Regions from separate parts of the Streptomyces sp. NPDC047085 genome, predicted to be linked through region 1. Evidence: riboswitches for the same ligand, from Rfam matches in the RefSeq annotation. Region 1 holds a riboswitch; each other region holds the start of a gene.
The links. Region 1 has a riboswitch for cyclic di-AMP ahead of ABZ865_RS11985 (NlpC/P60 family protein). Riboswitches for the same ligand answer to the same signal wherever they lie in the genome.

Region 1 (5,568 bases):
CGAGATGCCAGGCATGCGCCCGATCGTGCCCCACGCGCGCGTGGCCCATCGGGAGGGCACGCGCGCGTGGGGCTCGAAAACGCGTGAGGTACGAAGTGGGGTACGAAGAGGGGGCGGATCAGGCGGGTCGTACCACGCTGTGGATGATCGATGCGCCGGCGTAATAGATCGACTCCTCGCGGACGTACGCGCCGGGCTTGGGGGCGTGGATCATCATGCCGTTGCCTATGTAGATGCCGACGTGGCTGACATCGTCGTAGAAGAAGATCAGGTCGCCGGGCTGCGCGTCGGCGAGGGAGACCGTGGTGCCCGCGTCGACCTGGTCGTAGGTGGTGCGCGGGAGGCTGACGCCGGCGGCCTTCCAGGCGGCCTGGGTGAGGCCGGAGCAGTCGTAGGAGTCGGGGCCGGTGGCGCCCCACACGTACGGCTTCCCGATCTGCGCCCGCGCGAAGGCGAGCGCCTTCTCCGCCTTGGTGGCGTACGTCCCGGAGGACGTCGAGCCACCGCTCGACGAACCACCGGACGTGGACGAACCCCCCGAGCTGCCGGAGGTGCCGGAGGTGGACGAACCGCTCGACGTCGACGAACCGCTGTCCTGCTGCGCCTGTGCCGCCGCCCGTGCCCGTTCCTCGGCCGCCTGCTGCTTCGCCAGCTCCGCCGCCTTGCGCGCGGCCTCCTGCTGCTTGCGCTGCTCGATCGCCGCCAGCCGCGCCTTCTCCTCGGCCGTCAGCTTGGACAGCAGCTCGCGCGCGGTGGCGAGCTTCGTCTGGACGGTGGTCTTGGCGGTCTGCAGTTCGCGCTGCGACTCGGACAGCGTCTGGAGACTCTTGGCCGCCTCCTGCCGCTTCTTCATGGTCGCGGACTGCTCGGTGATGTAGTCGTCGACCGCGCTCTTCTGCCGCGAGGTCAGCCGGTCCATCAGCTGGCTCTGGTCGAAGTAGTCCTGCGGGTCGTTCGCGAGCAGGAAGGTGGCGGTCTGGGGCGTGGCGGCCCCGGTCCGGTACTGGGCGGCGGCGAACGAGCCCAGCTCCTCGCGGGCCTTGTTCAGCCGTTCGGTGCGCCGGGCGACGTCGTCGCGCAGGCTGTCGACGCGCGTGCGCTGCTTGCCGGCCCGCTCCTTGGCGGCGTTGTACTTCTCGGTCGCCGACTCGGCCTGGCGGTAGAGGTCGTCGACCTTCTTCTCGACCTCTTCCAGGCTCGGCTTCCCGTCGGCGGACGGGGTGGCCTCGGCCGTCTGGGACAGTACGGCCACGGAGGTGAGGGCGGCGGTGGCGAGGACAGGGGTGCGGAATCCGGCTCCGAGTGTGCCCGCGGGGCGCGGCTTGCGGTGCGACGCCAAGGGAGGCGACTCCTTCCATGTGCCGCCTACCGGGTTAGCTGTCGGGTTCGGGCGGATGGTTCGGAAGGCGTGCCCTACGGCTCTCGTCCCGGGCGGGACGTGGGCCGATTCACCCCAGGGATCGGTGGGTCCCCGGCTCCGGGCGCCGTGCAGCGACGCGCCGGACTCGGCGGAGGCCGCGCGACTCGGCGACGTTCGCCGGAAGGGGGCGTGCGGCCCGACGGCAACCTAGCCAACTCGTGTGACGCGTGTGAAGGTTGGTGCACTATATGTCCGATACATTTTCGTGACCTTGTCGTGGGAACGCTCCCGTGTCACGGCGTGATTCCGCTGCGTGAGGGACCGTCGGCTCTCCGGGCGGCGAAGATCAACCCTCCGTCGAACCGGCCATGTTCCCGAGGCGGCGACCGGTTGTCGGTGCGGCGCCCTAGACTCGGAGAGCGATGAGCAGCCTCTTTGACGACAGCTTCCTGGCGGACCTCCAGACCCCTCGCGGGCACGAGGAGGAACCCCCGCCGCCGCCCGAGGACGATCACGCTCCGGAGCCGCTTCCGGACGATCTGTTCGGCGGGAAGTTCGACGTGCCGCCGGACCGGGACGCGTACTACCGCGACGGCGCCCCGCGCCCCGCGATCGACGCCGCGGCCCTGCTGGAGGGGCTGAACGAGAACCAGCGCGCCGCGGTCGTCCACGCCGGCTCCCCCCTGCTCATCGTCGCCGGCGCCGGCTCCGGCAAGACCCGCGTGCTCACCCACCGCATCGCCCACCTGCTCGCCGAGCGGCACGTGCACCCGGGCCAGATCCTCGCGATCACCTTCACCAACAAGGCCGCGGGCGAGATGAAGGAGCGCGTCGAGCAGCTCGTCGGCCCGCGCGCCAACGCGATGTGGGTCATGACCTTCCACAGCGCGTGCGTGCGGATCCTGCGCCGCGAGTCGAAGAAGCTCGGCTTCACCTCGTCCTTCTCGATCTACGACGCCGCCGACAGCAAGCGCCTGATGGCCCTGGTCTGCCGCGACCTGGACCTCGACCCCAAGCGCTTCCCGCCCAAGTCCTTCAGCGCCAAGATCAGCAACCTGAAGAACGAGCTGATCGACGAGGAGGACTTCGCCGCCCAGGCCACCGACGGCTTCGAGAAGACCCTCGCCCAGGCCTACGCGCTCTACCAGTCGCGCCTGCGCGAGGCCAACGCCCTCGACTTCGACGACCTGATCATGACGACGGTCAACCTGCTGCGCGCCTTCCCGGACGTCGCCGAGCACTACCGCCGCCGCTTCCGGCACGTCCTGGTCGACGAGTACCAGGACACCAACCACGCCCAGTACGCCCTGGTACGCGAACTGGTCGGCACGGGCGAGCGCGCCTCCGAGGACGCCGACGTCCCGCCGAACGAGTACGACCTCCCGCCCGCCGAACTCTGCGTCGTGGGTGACGCGGACCAGTCGATCTACGCCTTCCGGGGCGCGACCATCCGCAACATCCTCCAGTTCGAGGAGGACTACCCGAACGCGACGACGATCCTGCTGGAGCAGAACTACCGCTCCACGCAGACCATCCTGTCCGCCGCCAACGCGGTCATCGAGCGCAACGAGTCCCGCCGCCCGAAGAACCTGTGGACCAACGCCGGCCAGGGCGCGGGCATCATCGGCTACGTCGCCGACACCGAGCACGACGAGGCCCAGTTCGTCGCCGACGAGATAGACCGCCTCACGGACGCGGGCGAGGCCAAGGCCGGCGATGTCGCCGTCTTCTACCGCACCAACGCGCAGTCCCGTGTCTTCGAAGAGGTCTTCATCCGCGTCGGCCTGCCCTACAAGGTCGTCGGCGGCGTCCGCTTCTACGAGCGCAAGGAGGTCCGGGACGTCCTGGCCTACCTGCGCGTCCTCGCCAACCCCGAGGACTCGGTGCCGCTGCGCCGCATCCTCAACGTCCCCAAGCGGGGCATCGGCGAGCGCGCCGAGGCGATGATCGACGCCCTCTCCCAGCGCGAGAAGATCAGCTTCCCGCAGGCCCTGAAGCGGGTGGACGAGGCGTACGGCATGGCCGCGCGCTCCACCAACGCCGTCAAGCGGTTCAACACGCTGATGGAGGACCTGCGGACCATCGTGGAGTCCGGCGCCGGACCGGCGACCGTCCTGGAGGCCGTCCTCGAACGGACCGGCTACCTGGCCGAGTTGCAGGCCTCCACCGACCCGCAGGACGAGACCCGGATCGAGAACCTCCAGGAACTCGCCGCCGTGGCCCTGGAGTTCGAGCAGGAGCGCGGTGAGGGCGAGTCGGTGGCGCTGTCCGACTTCCTGGAGCAGGTCGCGCTGGTCGCCGACTCCGACCAGATCCCCGACGAGGACGAGGAAGGCTCCGGCGTCATCACCCTGATGACCCTGCACACCGCCAAGGGCCTGGAGTTCCCGGTCGTCTTCCTCACCGGCATGGAGGACGGCGTCTTCCCGCACATGCGCGCCCTCGGCCAGGCCAAGGAGCTGGAGGAGGAGCGGCGCCTGGCGTACGTCGGCATCACGCGCGCGCGGGAGCGGCTCTATCTCACGCGGTCGGCGCTGCGCAGCGCCTGGGGCCAGCCGTCGTACAACCCGCCCTCCCGCTTCCTGGAGGAGATCCCGCCGGCCCACGTCGAGTGGAAGCGGACGGGAGCGCCCGCGCCCAAGTCCTCCGGTCCCACGTCCGGGATCGCGGCCTCGCTCTCCTCGTCCCGCTCCCGCTCGTCGGCGGCGGGCGCGTCCGGGTTCGCCACGCGGCGGGCCTCTGACAAGCCGGTGGTCGCCCTGGCCGTCGGCGACCGGGTCATCCACGACCAGTTCGGGCTCGGCACGGTCGTCGCGGTGGCCGGCGTGGACGACAAGGCCCAGGCCACGATCGACTTCGGTGACGGCAAGCCGAAGCGACTGCTGCTGCGGTACGCGCCGGTGGAGAAGCTGTAGGCAGACGAGTGAGCCCCGCCTGATCGGCGGGGCTCACTTCGTCGAGGGCTCAGGTCGTCGGGTCCAGGCCGTGGCTGCGCAGCCACGGCAGCGGGTCTATGGCCGCCCCGCCCGCGGGCCGTACCTCGAAGTGCAGGTGCGGACCCGTGGAGTTGCCCGAGTTGCCGGAGTAGGCGATCGGCTGGCCGGCCTTGACGGCCGTACCGGCGAGGACGCGGTAGCTGGAGAGGTGACAGTACCAGGTCTCCGTGCCGTCCTTCGCCGTCACGATCATCATGTTGCCGTAGGCGCTGTTCCACTTCGTGGAGACGACGCCGTCGGTCGCGGACATGACCGTGGTGCCGTAGGAGACGGGGAAGTCGATGCCCGTGTGCACGGACATCCAGTTCACGCCCGCCTGCCCGAAGTAGGCGCTGAGGCCCCGCTGCAGGACCGGCAGCGCGAACTTGGGACGCAGCCGCTCCTTGAGCGCGGCCTCCGCGGCCGCCTTCTTCTTCTCCAGCGCCTGCTGCGTCTTGAGGTCGATGCGCTCCTGCGTACGGCTGGCCCGGTCGGCGAAGTCGTCGGCGCCCGCGGAGAGCGTCTTGAGCTGGGTGTCCAGCTTGCTGTTGGCGACGGACGGCTGCACCGCGTGCGCGTCCGAGGCGGAGGCCGTGGTGTCGCTGCCGCCGTCGGTCAGGTTGCCGACGGAGGCGGCGGCGATCCCCGCGACCCCCATCACGCAGGCCGAGGGCACCGCGACGGTCAGCAGCGCCGAGCGCTTGGCGGGCGTACGGCGCCGGGAACGCGCCGCGCTTCGCGAACCCGCGCGGGGCGCCGGAACGGCCTCTTCCTGGTCGTCGAGCAGCTCCGGAACCGCGGGCACCTCACCCGTGGCGCCCAACTCGTCCTCTTCGGCGCCCGGTTCGGCGAAGTTCTCGTACGAGTCGTCGTCGTAGGAGTCGTTTTCGTAGGACTCGTTCCCGTACGCCACCTGGTCGAAGGTGCCCGTGGCCGACTGATCGAACGGTTCGCCTGGCTGTTCCTGCTCGACGGACGCGGTGCCGTCGGAGTTCCAGTGCGTGGCGTCGTACGCGCCCGTGTCGAAGGTCTGGGTGCCCCAGTCCCACTGCTGGGCCGGGTCCGCGGCGGCTGTCTGGTCCGGCTGGAGCCAGGCGCTCGCGTCCCACTGGCCGCTGATGTCGTTCCCGGTGGCCTGCGCGGGCACCGTCCACGCGGTGGCGTCGTACACGCCCGAGTCGTAGGCGGCGTGGTGCTGGGCCGCGTACGGGTCGTAGGCGGGGGAGTGGCCGG
Region 2 (5,568 bases), on a different contig from region 1:
TGGTCAACGCGGCGCGCACGTTCATCTTCGACACGGGCCTGGCCCCCGCGGCGGCCGGCGCGGCGCTGGCTGCGCTGCGGCTGCTGCGGCGCGAGCCCGCGCGGGCGGAACAGGCTCGCGCGGTCGCCGCCGAACTGCACGCACGCCTGACCGCCGCGGGTCTGGAAGCGGTGCGTCCGGACGCCGCGGTGGTCTCGGTGCGGGCTCCCTCCCCGGAGCAGGCCGTGCGATGGGCGGCCGACTGCCGTACGGCGGGCCTGGCCGTGGGCTGCTTCCGTCCTCCTTCCGTGCCCGACGGCATCTCACGGCTGCGGCTGACCGCCCGTGCGGACCTCTCCGAGGCCGAGATCGAACGCGCTGTACGGGTGATCGGCGAGGCGCGACCATGAGTCGGCGTGACACGGCCGGACATCGCCCGAAAATGATCGGATCTGATTGGGAACTGGTCGGGTAGGGGTCAGTGGGCGTCGGTGCTCACCGGAGCGCGGTCACGAAGTCCGCCCAGCTCTCGGGGGAGAAGAGCAGCGCGGGTCCGGCCGGGGCCTTGGAGTCGCGCACGGCGAGCAGTCCGACCCCGGGGCCGGAGTGCGGCCGGGCCGTCTCCACGCAGTTGTTCGCTCCCGTGCTGTAGCTGCTGCGCAGCCAGCGCACGTCGTGCAGATCGGTACTGGCAGGGAGGTTCCGAGGCAGTGCTGTCATGGTGCCTCCTTACGCGCCGTCACCTATCTCGGCGATGTAATCCAACGAGTCCTCGGGTGAAAGGGCGTGGATCCGAAGGGTGTCGAAGGCCTCCGCGTAGGCCTGGAGGTCTTCTTTCCGTTCCAGGTAGAGGCTACTCGTCAACTGGTCGAGAACAACAACGTCCAGATCAGAAGTGCTCGGAAATGAGAAAATAACGAAAGGCCCCGTGAGGCCGATATGCGCCCCCGCACCGAACGGCAGAACCTGGAGCCTGACCTGGGGCAGACGCGCGGCCTCCAGCAGCCGGCTCAGCTGGCGCCTCATCACCTCCGGACCGCCGACCTCGCGCCGCAGCACCGCCTCGTCCAGTACGGCGTCCAGCCGCAGCGGCGGATCGGCGCGCAGCACGTCCTGCCTGGCCAGCCGCACCTCCACCAGCGTGTCCAGGCGCTCCTCGTCCACCCCCTCCACCGCCGCCCGGGTCACCGCACGGGCGTACTCGGGCGTCTGCAGCAGACCCGGGACGACCGTGGTCTCCAGCGTGCGCATCCCGCTCGCCTGCGACTCCAGGCTGATGAAGTCCCGGTAGGTGGGCGGCAGCACCCCCCGATAGGCGTGCCACCAGCGGTGCCGGGCGTCCGCGTCCTCCGACCCGGCCAACATCAGCAGCAACTCGCGCAGTTGCCGGTCCCGCACTCCGTAGGCGTCCAGGAGTAACCGCACATCGGCCGGTTTGACCCCGCTGGCACCGGTCTCGATACGACTCACCTTCGACTGGTGCCAGCCCACGAGGCGGGCGGCGTCACCGCTGGTGAGTCCCGCACCGGTGCGCAGCGTGCGCAGCTCGGCGCCCAGTTTGCGGCGCCGGACCGCGGGACCGTTCTGCATGGGGTCCTCCTTACTCCTTCCGGGCCGCCCAAATACGGTCTCTCGTCGCAGAGTTCACCGCTTTGAGCGACAGATATATGCATATCTTGGTGGATCGCTCCCGTTGAACGGCCCGGTGATGGCAATCTGGCGACGAAGCACCAGTGCGGGACCGTACTCGAACCATCCGCTCCTCGCCGGACCGCGGTTCCGTGGGAAAGGGACGACGTCGCCATGGCAGACCATCTGGAAGCATCCGTCACTCTGCCGAGCGATCCCGCCTCGGTCTCCGCGGCCCGCTCCTACGTGGTGGGCACCCTCGCGGAGTGGGGGCTGCCGTCCGACACCGAAGTGGCCGACACCGTGCGGCTCATCGTCTCGGAACTCGCGACCAACGCCGTACAGCACACCTTCGGTCAGTCACCCACCTTCACCGTCGACATCACCCTGGACCGCGACGAACACCTCCGCATCGGTGTGACGGACAGTCATCCGCGCCTTCCGAAGAGACTGCCCGCCGCCGTCCAGCAGGACAACGGGCGCGGCATGGTCATCATCCGCTGGCTCACCGCCGAGTGCGGCGGCAAGCTCCGCATCCGCCCCACCCGCGAGGGCGGCAAGACGGTCTCCATCGAACTCCCCTGGAGCATCCCGACCGCGCCGCTCACGGCGGCGGGGCAGCAGGAGCCGTAGCCCGTCGCACGGCTGCCGGCCTCATGTGGCCCTTCCCGCCCGGCCGAACGCCCCCCGCAGCAGGGCCCGGAACGCGTCGGCGGCCGGGGCGACCTCGTCGGCGCGATAGGCCACCGAAATCGTGCGGCTCAGCCGGCCCGCCTCCAGGGGGCGCATGCCGACGGGAGTGACCGCGGTCCGCGCCACCATCTCCGGTACGACCGCCACACCCAGCCCGGCACTGACGAGCGCGCACACGACGGCGTAGCCGGGCGTCGGCACCAGCAGCGCCGGGGTCGCCCCCGCCTCGGCGAGCAGGGCCTCCACCGCCCGCCGCGCCGCATGATGCGGAGCCATGCTGATGAGCGGCTGCCCGGCCAACCGGTCCAGCGGCAGCCGGGAGGAAGCACTGCTCAGCGCGTGGCCCGGCGCGGTCACCAGGACCAACTCCTCCACCAGTACCGGCTCCAGGCCGACCGAGGACGGCACCGGGGCCGTCTCGCCCGGGTGGTAGGCGTGGGTCAGCGCCAGGTCCACCTCGCCGGCCGCCACCGCGGTGACCCCGGCCGGCGGATCGTAGTCGGCGACCGACAGCCGCACGTCCGGGTGCGCCCGGCGGAACGCGCTCAGCGCGGGCGGCAGCAGATGGACCCCCGCCGTCGGAAACGTACCGAGCCGCAGTGCCCCGCCGGACAGCCCGGTCAGGAGCGCCAGCTCGTGCCGGGCCATCTCCAGCTCGTCCAGCACCCGGCGTGCGCGCGCCACCAGTACCTCGCCCGCCTCGGTGAGCCGGGCCCCGCGATGGTGCCGGACCAGCAGGGCCGTGCCCGCCTCCCGCTCCAGTTTGGCCAGCTGCTGGGAGAGAGCCGGCGGCGTGTAGCCGAGCCGGTCGGCGGCCCGGGTGATGGATCCGGCCTCGGCGACAGCGACCAGCGCGGCCAGCCGGTTCGGGTCGTACATGAATCTCAGGCTAAAGCAATGCTTAAGGCTCACCCAGCGGAATCGAAATACCTGCTGAAGGCCCCGCCGGGGCACGCTGGCCGCATGGACGGACAGCTCATCGCCTTCACCGGGATCGCCGCCGGACTCGTCGCCATGCCGGGCGCCGACTTCGCGGTGGTCGTACGCAACGCACTGGTCTCACGCCGCGCCGGCGCGGTCTGCGGGCTCGGCATCGCGGGCGGCCTGCTGGTGCACACCACCCTGGCGGTGATCGGGGTCGCCGCCGTCCTGGTCGCCGTGCCCGCGCTGTTCCACGCGCTGCAACTGCTGGGCGGCGCGTATGTGCTGCAGCTCGGCGTGCGCACCCTGTGGGCGCTGCACCGGCCCGCCGCCGTGTCCGAGGAGGTCCCGGGCGGAGCGGCGCACCCGCTGCGGCAGGGCTTCGTCACCAACGTCCTCAACCCGAAGGCCGCGCTGACCTTCCTCAGCCTGCTGCCCCAGTTCGTGCCCTCGGGCAGCCCCGCCCTGCCCAGGACGCTGCTGCTCGCGCTGATCATCTGCACGCTGGCCCTGGTGTGGTTCCAGGCGGTGGCCCTGCTGGTGGACCGGCTCGGCCGGTGGCTGCGCCGTCCCCGGGCCGCCCGCACGCTGCAGGCGGGCACCGGGGCGGCGCTCACGGTCCTCGGGGCGGCCCTGCTGCTGGAGCCGCTCCTGCCCTGAGCCGGCGTCAGCTGACCCGGCCGTACCAGACGCTCCTGGTCCAGATCTTCTCGAGCTTCACCACGTCACCGGTCTTCGGGGCGTGCCAGATCTTCCCGTGGCCGGCGTAGATGCCGACGTGGTAGACGCTGGAGCCCGAGTGGAAGAAGACCAGGTCACCGGCCTTGCGGTGGCCGGCCGAGATGTGGTGCGTCTTGTTGTACTGCTGGGCCGCCGTGCGCGGCAGGGTCTTGCCCGCCTTCTTGTACGAGTACAGCGTCAGCCCCGAGCAGTCGAACCGGCGCGGCCCGGTGGCCCCGTAGCGGTACGGGGAGCCCTTCTTGGAGGCCGCGACCTGGAGTGCTTTCGTCGCCATGGTCGCGGCCGAGGCGTCGGTGGCGAGGCCGGGGACCGCGATGGAGCCGCCGACGGCGGCCAGGGTGAGAGCCGAGGCCGTGCCGGCCCGGGCCATCAGCGACGGGACACGATTGAGCGCAGTCATGCGCAACCCTTCGTCAGCCGCCTGTGAAGGATGACCTGTCGGATTCGGGCTGGCGAAGTTGCCCGGCCGCGTTGCCGCGGCTTCACCCCAAGGACCGCTCGATGCGGCCGCTCGTCTGTGCGACGAACGTCCGTTCCGGCGACCCGTCTTGCCTGGGTCCTCCACTCCTGCCGATCCACTCTGTCGACCGGTCATCCGGGCGGCGGCAGGACTCGGCGTCCGCCCGGACCGCCCCGCCGCGGTGGCGGGGGCTTGTCGTCAGTCAGGGATCTTGACTCACAACTGTCCGAAAATCCCAATGGAATCGGGGATTTGTGGCGTTACTCACCACTCACCCGTTCGGGTGGACGGTGGTGTGTTCGAGGCGTCGTCAGGTCCCTTGCGTAGGCCCGGACCTGGGGCGGAGCATCCGAATCGCGAACAGCAGGACCGCGCGATGCGCAACTCGGGAGGCCCGGAACAGGATCCGGAGATACACCGGTCGGCGGTCCGTCGTTCGGGCCGTTTCAACACCGGTCCGGCGGGGCCCTCGACACGAGGGCCCCGCCGGACCGGACGCGCGTCCGCGTCAGCCGACGCAGTCGGGCGGGAGCGCGACGCGCGCGGCCCGGCGCTCACCGTCCAGCACCCGCAACGCCCGTGCCAGCGTGTCCCCGTGCAGCTCCGTCTCGCCCCGCTGGTGCATCAGCGTGAGCGCGTCGCGCAGTTCGGCCGCCTTGCGCACCAGGGCCTGCGCCGCGCGCAGCCCTCGGTAGGTGTCACCGTCCCGGGCGGGGTTGATCCGGCCCAGCAGGTCGACCGCCTCCAGGTAACGGTCGATCAACTCGCCCTCCGCACGCGTCAGCGCGGGCAGCGGCGGGAGTTCCTCCGGCAGCATGGACCGCTCACCTCGCCCCCGGCGCGCCGGGCGCGTCCTTGCGGCTCGCCACGACGCCGTCCACCAGCCCGTACGCCATCGCTCCCGGGGCGTCCAGGACCAGTTCGCGCTCCAGGTCCCGCCGGACCTGCCCGGCGGTGCGCCCGGTGTGCCGGACCAGCATCTCCTCCATCAGCGAGCGCGCCCGGGCCAACTCCTCGGCCTGGATGAGCAGGTCGCTCGGCTGTCCCTGGGCCGGCTCGGGCAACGCGGGCTGTTCGAGCACCACGCGGGCGCCGGGCAGGATGAACCGCTTGCCGGGCGCCCCGGCGGCGAGCAGCACCGCGGC
Region 3 (5,568 bases), on a different contig from region 1:
AGGTACGTGCCGTCCTTGTAGAACTCGGAGGCGGCGACGTCGAGCGCGAGGGCGATCTGCTCGCCGGGGACGTACCCGGCCTGCTTGATGGCCTCGAGGATGAGGTCGAGGGCCTCGCGGTTGGAGCCGAGGTTCGGGGCGAAGCCGCCCTCGTCGCCGAGGCCGGTGGACAGGCCCTTGGTCTTCAGGACCTTCTTCAGGGTGTGGTAGACCTCGGTGCCCCAGCGCAGCGCCTCGGAGAAGGACTCCGCGCCGATCGGGGCGATCATGAACTCCTGGATGTCCACGTTGGAGTCGGCGTGCGAGCCGCCGTTCAGGATGTTCATCATCGGCACCGGCAGCAGGTGCGCGTTCGGGCCGCCCAGGTAGCGGAACAGCGGCAGGTCGCTGGCCTCGGAGGCGGCGTGGGCGACGGCGAGGGAGACGCCCAGGATGGCGTTGGCGCCGAGGGAGCCCTTGTTGTCGGTGGCGTCCAGGTCGAACATCGCCTGGTCGATCAGGCGCTGCTCGGTGGCGTCGTAGCCGACCAGCTCCGGGCCGATCTGCTCGATGACGGCGAGAACGGCCTTCTCGACGCCCTTGCCCTGGTAGCGGTTGGGGTCACCGTCGCGCAGCTCGATGGCCTCGAAGGCGCCGGTGGAGGCGCCGGACGGGACGGCGGCACGACCCGTGCTGCCGTCGTCGAGGCCGACCTCGACCTCGACCGTGGGGTTGCCTCGGGAGTCCAGGATTTCCCGGGCTACGACGACGTCGATGGACGGCACGAGCATCTCCTTCTTGGATGTGACGCTGGAAGTGCGGGGCTTTGTGCCTTACGGCTGTGCCTTGCGACTAGAGCCTAACCGTCCCAGGGGCGTCGGCCACCGACCGACCGTCCCGTGGACAGGGAGAGACAGGGCGAGACAGGGAGACGGTACCCATTGTTCCCGCCCGGAACAAAGGGGGACCGGGAAAGGCGCAGAAAAAAGCCCCGCCCCGGTGCGTACGGGGGAACACGCACCAGGGCGGGGGGCCCGTGGGGACGGGGGGTGACCCTCACGGGGGCTCTATCGGGGGAAGTCGCCGTGAGGACGCTGTGGCCGGGCCGGCCGGCCGCGCCTTACTTCAGGTGCAGCTGCTGGCCGGGGTAGATCAGGTCGGCGTCCTCGACGATGTCCTTGTTCAGCTCGAAGAGGGTCTTCCAGCCGCCCTTGACGTTGTGCTTCTCGGCGATGGTGCCGAGGGTGTCGCCCTTGACGACCTTGTACTCGCCGTCACCCTTCTTGACCTTCTTGCCGGTCGGGGTGGTGACGGTCTTGCTCGGGGCCGGGCGGGTCGCCGAGCGGGAGGCGGCCTGCTGGTCGGTGGAGCGGGTGGTGGTGCTGCTCGAAGAGGTGGTCTTCGAGGAGGGGGCGGCGGTGCCGCTGTACGGGGTGCTCGACAGGCCCGTGCCGCAGACCGGCCAGGCGCCCTTGCCCTGGGCGGCGAGGACCTTCTCGGCCACGGTGATCTGCTGCTGCTTGGTGGCCAGGTCGGCGCGGGAGGCGTAGGCCGTGCCGCCGTAGGCGGCCCAGGTGGAGGCGGAGAACTGCAGACCGCCGTAGTAGCCGTTGCCGGTGTTGATGGACCAGTTGCCGCCGGACTCGCACTGGGCGACCTTGTCCCACTCGGAGGCGGTGGCGGCGGAGGCGTTGCCGGCCGCCATCAGCGGGGCGGCGACGACGGCGCCGGTGACACCGACGAGCGCGATGGCGCGGGTGGCCTTGAACGGACGACGGTGCTTGCCCTTGCCGGAAAACAGCATGGATCGATCCCCTCACCGACGCCTGCGAGGTGAGCTGTCGGGTTCGGGCCGGTTGAGTTGCCCGGCCACTCCTCCCTCGTGGGAGGCGTGGCTTCACCCCAAGCCGGTCGCGGCATCAACTGCCGGATCCGGCGCTTACCTTGGGTCCCCCGCTCCTGCCTACGGCGCGTGACGCGTCGACTGTTCCCGGGCAACCGCTGGCAGGATTCGGCGTTGCGAGTGCCGGGGCTCGTGGTGACGAGCGGTCCCGACCGTAGACATGCGCTCGGCGGAATTTCAAAGACGATCAGGGCTTCTGAGACTCATCCCACACTTTCACCAAACCGGACATTAGCCCTGAAAGCGGGGCGTCAACTCCCGCTACTCCGCGCCCGCTTCGGAACCGACGTCCAGGGTCTGACCGGGGGCGATGTGGTCCGGGTCGGCGCCAATGGCCTTCTTGTTCTGGCTGTAGAGCGCGTGCCATCCGCCGTCGACGTCAAGGGAGTCGGCGATGGAGGCGAGGGAGTCGCCTTCACGGACCGTGTAGGTACCCGCGTCACGGGAGGCGTGACGGCCCGAGGAACGGGTGTCCTGACCGCTTGTCAGGCTTTCGTCCGCACTGCCGCCCCGGTGACGTCCGCCACTGCTGAGCGCACCGGTGTCGACCAGGCTCCAAGAGCCGCCGGTCTGCCACGAATTGTCCGAGTCGTCGACCGCGGGGTCCGGGGCGGCCGAAACGCCACTCCCCTGCGTGGGCTCGGAGTCGGGCAAGGCGGACTTGTCGGACTTGGGAGCATTCGCACCCTCGTCGGAGCCGGCGGAGTCGGCGGAACCGGAGCCCTCGCTCGCGCTCGGGGACGGCGTGACGGTCGCGTCCGAGGAGGAGCCGGACGACGGTGACGAGGGCGACGAAGCCGAGGAATCCGGCAGATTGGACGAGTCGGACTTACCGGTGGAACCGGAGGAGGAGTGCCCGGAGTCCGCCTTGCCCGATTCGCCGGAGCCGGCGCCGACACCCGTGTCCACGTCCACCGAACCGGAGTTGGAGGTCAGTCCGGAGAGCAGGGCGCAGGTGGCCCAGGGGGTGGTGCCCTGGTCGGCGAGGATCTTCTCGGCGACCGCGATCTGCTGCGAACGGCTCGCCTGGTCGGCGCTCGCGGCGTACTGGGTGCCGCCGTACGTGGCCCAGTCCGCCTGCGATATCTGCAGGCCGCCGTAGTACCCGTTGCCGGTGTCGGCGCTCCAGGAGCCGCCGCTCTCGCACTCGGCCACCTTGTCCCACGTGGTGCCGTCGGCCGCGTTGGCGCTCGCGGCGCCCAGGAGAGGGAGGGCGATGGCGGAGCCGGTCACTCCGGCCGCGACGATGAGTGCCGGAGCCTGACGGGGGCGACGGTGACGACCGTTCCCGGAGAGCATGCGGAGGCCTTTCGTGCGACAGCAGGACCGGCGCGGCGGGTGATGCTCAGGGCCACGCTGATGGGTGAACGTAGCGGCACACGATCACTTGTCACAAGTTCATGCCGCACAGATCACGTGAAGATCACATAGTTGAACGTCGCTCACGTCGTGTCCGCTTGTCCGCGTCCGTCCCCCGTGCCCGGTTCGCGTGCCGGCTCAGGAGACCGGCTGAACTCCACCGGGAGCGTGCGCAGACCGCGCATGATGAGCCCGCCGCGCCAGCGCAGTTCGGCCGGATCCACCGCGAGCCGCAGGTCGGGCAGGCGGGTGAGCAGGGTGGCCAGCGCGGTCTGGCCCTCCAGCCGGGCGAGCGGGGCGCCGAGGCAGTAGTGGATGCCGTGCCCGTACCCGAGGTGCTGGTTGTCCCGGCGGGCGAGGTCCAGCACGTCCGGGTCGGCGAACCGCTCCGGGTCCCGGTCCGCGGCGGCCAGCACGACGAGCACCGGGTCCCCGGGGGCGATGTCCTGCCCCCCGATGGAGAGCGGCCGGGTGGCGAACCGCCAGGTGGCCAGCTCCACCGGGCCGTCGTAGCGCAGGAGTTCCTCCACACCGGTCGCCAGGAGGTCCCGCTCCCCGGCGGCGAGGGACCGCTGGAGGCGGTGGCGCTGCTCGGGGTGGGTGAGGAGGGCGTAGGTGCCGTTGCCGATGAGGTTGACGGTCGTCTCGAAGCCGGCGAACAGGAGGATGAAGGCCATGGCGGCGGCCTCGTTCTCGGTGAGGTGCTCGCCATGGTCGGAGGCCCGGATGAGGCCCGAGATCAGGTCCTCGCCCGGGGTGGGCTCGGCGGGCAGTGCCTCCCTCTTCTTGTGGATGAGTTCGGCGAGGTAGCCGCGCATCTTCTTGACCGACCGCGCGACCCCGCCCCGGGGCCCGCCGCCGTGCCGGATCATCATGCCCGCCCAGTCCCGGAAGTCGTCCTGGTCCTCGCGCGGGACGCCGAGCAGGTCGCAGATGGCGTAGATGGGGAGCGGGAAGGCGAACTCGTGGATGAGGTCGGCGGAGCCCCTCGCCGCGAACCGGTCGATGAGGTGATCGGTCAGCTCCTGCACCCGGGGCGCGAACTCGGCGACACGGCGGGGCGTGAACGCCTTGCTGACCAGTCGGCGCAGCCGGGTGTGGTCCGGCGGGTCGATGTTCAGCAGATGGGTCATCAGCTCGGCCTTGCGCTCGCCGGGGATGCCGGTCTTGCCCTTGGCGTGCGCGGGCTCGTCGTGATGCTCCGGGTTCTTGCTCAGCCGCTGGTCGGCCAGGGCCTGCTTGGCGTCGGCGTACCGGGTGACCAGCCAGGCCTCCACCCCACTGGGCAGCTTGGTCCGGTGCACGGGCGCGTGCTCGCGGAGCCAGGCGTAGGCGGGGTAGGGGTCGGCGGCGAACTCCCAGGTGAAGAGGTCCGGGGCGGGGGCGTCGGGGGCGGGCTGGTTGGTCACTCCTCGACGGTATCCGGCCCCTCTTCCTTCTTCTCCCCCGGCTGCACGCCCTCCGCCGACGCCGGCCGGGCACCCTCCGCCGCCCGTATCGCGTCCCGGTAGACCCGTGCCGCGGCGCGCAGCGCAGCCTCCGGGTCGACCCCGTCCGCCTCGGCGCGCACCGCCAGGGCCAGCAGTTCGTAGCCGACGCCCTCGCCCTGTGGCAGGGGCACGGCCAGGTCGGCCATGCGGGCGCGGGAGGCGAGCTTGGCGGTGAGGGCGAGGCCGGGCTGGCCGAGGGGGACGCCCTCCGTCACCGAGGTGCGCCGCTTCTCCTCGGCCTTGGTGCGCAGCCAGTGCTCCTTGACGTCCTCCGGTGTCTCCGCCTTCTCCTCGCCGAAGACGTGCGGGTGGCGGTGGATCAGCTTGGCGACGATGCCGCCGGCCACGTCGTCGATGGAGAACGGCGCGTCCGGGTCCTCCTCGGCGATCCGGGAGTGGAAGACGACCTGGAGCAGGACGTCGCCCAGCTCCTCCCGGAGTTCGTCGCGGTCGCCGGCCTCGATCGCCTCGACCAGTTCGTACGCCTCCTCGATGCCGTACTTGGCCAGGCCCAGGTGGGTCTGCCGGGAGGACCAGGGGCACTCCTCGCGGATGCGGTCCATGACCTGCACGAGGTCGAGGAGACGGGCGCCGGGCAGGTCGTAGGAGGCGGGGAGCAGCTCCAGCTCGGGCATCCGCACGCGGCCGGAGCCGGCCAGCCGGGCCAGCCCGTCGGTGAGGGCCGGCTCGCCCTCGCCGGTGGCCACGACGACCACGGTCCGCCCGCCGGCGCAGGCGTCGACCAGCTCCTGCGCGGTGGGGGACGCCTCCGCCACCGCTATCCCGGCCTCCCGCAGATACGGCAGCTGCGGATGGGCGCCGTCCGCGCACAGCACG

Region 2: linked by a shared signal. The riboswitch ahead of ABZ865_RS37545 (C40 family peptidase) and the one ahead of ABZ865_RS11985 (NlpC/P60 family protein) in region 1 are both predicted to bind cyclic di-AMP.
Region 3: linked by a shared signal. The riboswitch ahead of ABZ865_RS20860 (transglycosylase family protein) and the one ahead of ABZ865_RS11985 (NlpC/P60 family protein) in region 1 are both predicted to bind cyclic di-AMP.

What each region holds. Positions count from the first base shown of each region.
Region 1 covers NZ_JBEYUW010000003.1:189,233-194,800, forward strand. The annotation lists gene ABZ865_RS11980 (tellurite resistance/C4-dicarboxylate transporter family protein) at 1-15, opposite strand, end outside; gene ABZ865_RS11985 (NlpC/P60 family protein) at 119-1,339, opposite strand; cyclic di-AMP (ydaO/yuaA leader) riboswitch at 1,348-1,521, opposite strand; gene pcrA (DNA helicase PcrA) at 1,783-4,275, shown strand; gene ABZ865_RS11995 (M23 family metallopeptidase) at 4,325-5,568, opposite strand, start outside.
Region 2 covers NZ_JBEYUW010000017.1:17,135-22,702, reverse strand. The annotation lists gene ABZ865_RS37575 (8-amino-7-oxononanoate synthase) at 1-389, shown strand, start outside; gene ABZ865_RS37570 (DUF397 domain-containing protein) at 475-699, opposite strand; gene ABZ865_RS37565 (helix-turn-helix transcriptional regulator) at 709-1,569, opposite strand; gene ABZ865_RS37560 (ATP-binding protein) at 1,783-2,241, shown strand; gene ABZ865_RS37555 (LysR family transcriptional regulator) at 2,263-3,180, opposite strand; gene ABZ865_RS37550 (LysE family translocator) at 3,265-3,882, shown strand; gene ABZ865_RS37545 (C40 family peptidase) at 3,890-4,363, opposite strand; cyclic di-AMP (ydaO/yuaA leader) riboswitch at 4,367-4,591, opposite strand; gene ABZ865_RS37540 (hypothetical protein) at 4,932-5,240, opposite strand; gene ABZ865_RS37535 (ATP-dependent Clp protease proteolytic subunit) at 5,248-5,568, opposite strand, start outside.
Region 3 covers NZ_JBEYUW010000005.1:474,278-479,845, reverse strand. The annotation lists gene eno (phosphopyruvate hydratase) at 1-770, opposite strand, end outside; gene ABZ865_RS20860 (transglycosylase family protein) at 1,100-1,783, opposite strand; cyclic di-AMP (ydaO/yuaA leader) riboswitch at 1,788-1,960, opposite strand; gene ABZ865_RS20855 (transglycosylase family protein) at 2,144-3,181, opposite strand; gene ABZ865_RS20850 (cytochrome P450) at 3,325-4,650, opposite strand; gene ABZ865_RS20845 (nucleoside triphosphate pyrophosphohydrolase) at 4,647-5,568, opposite strand, start outside.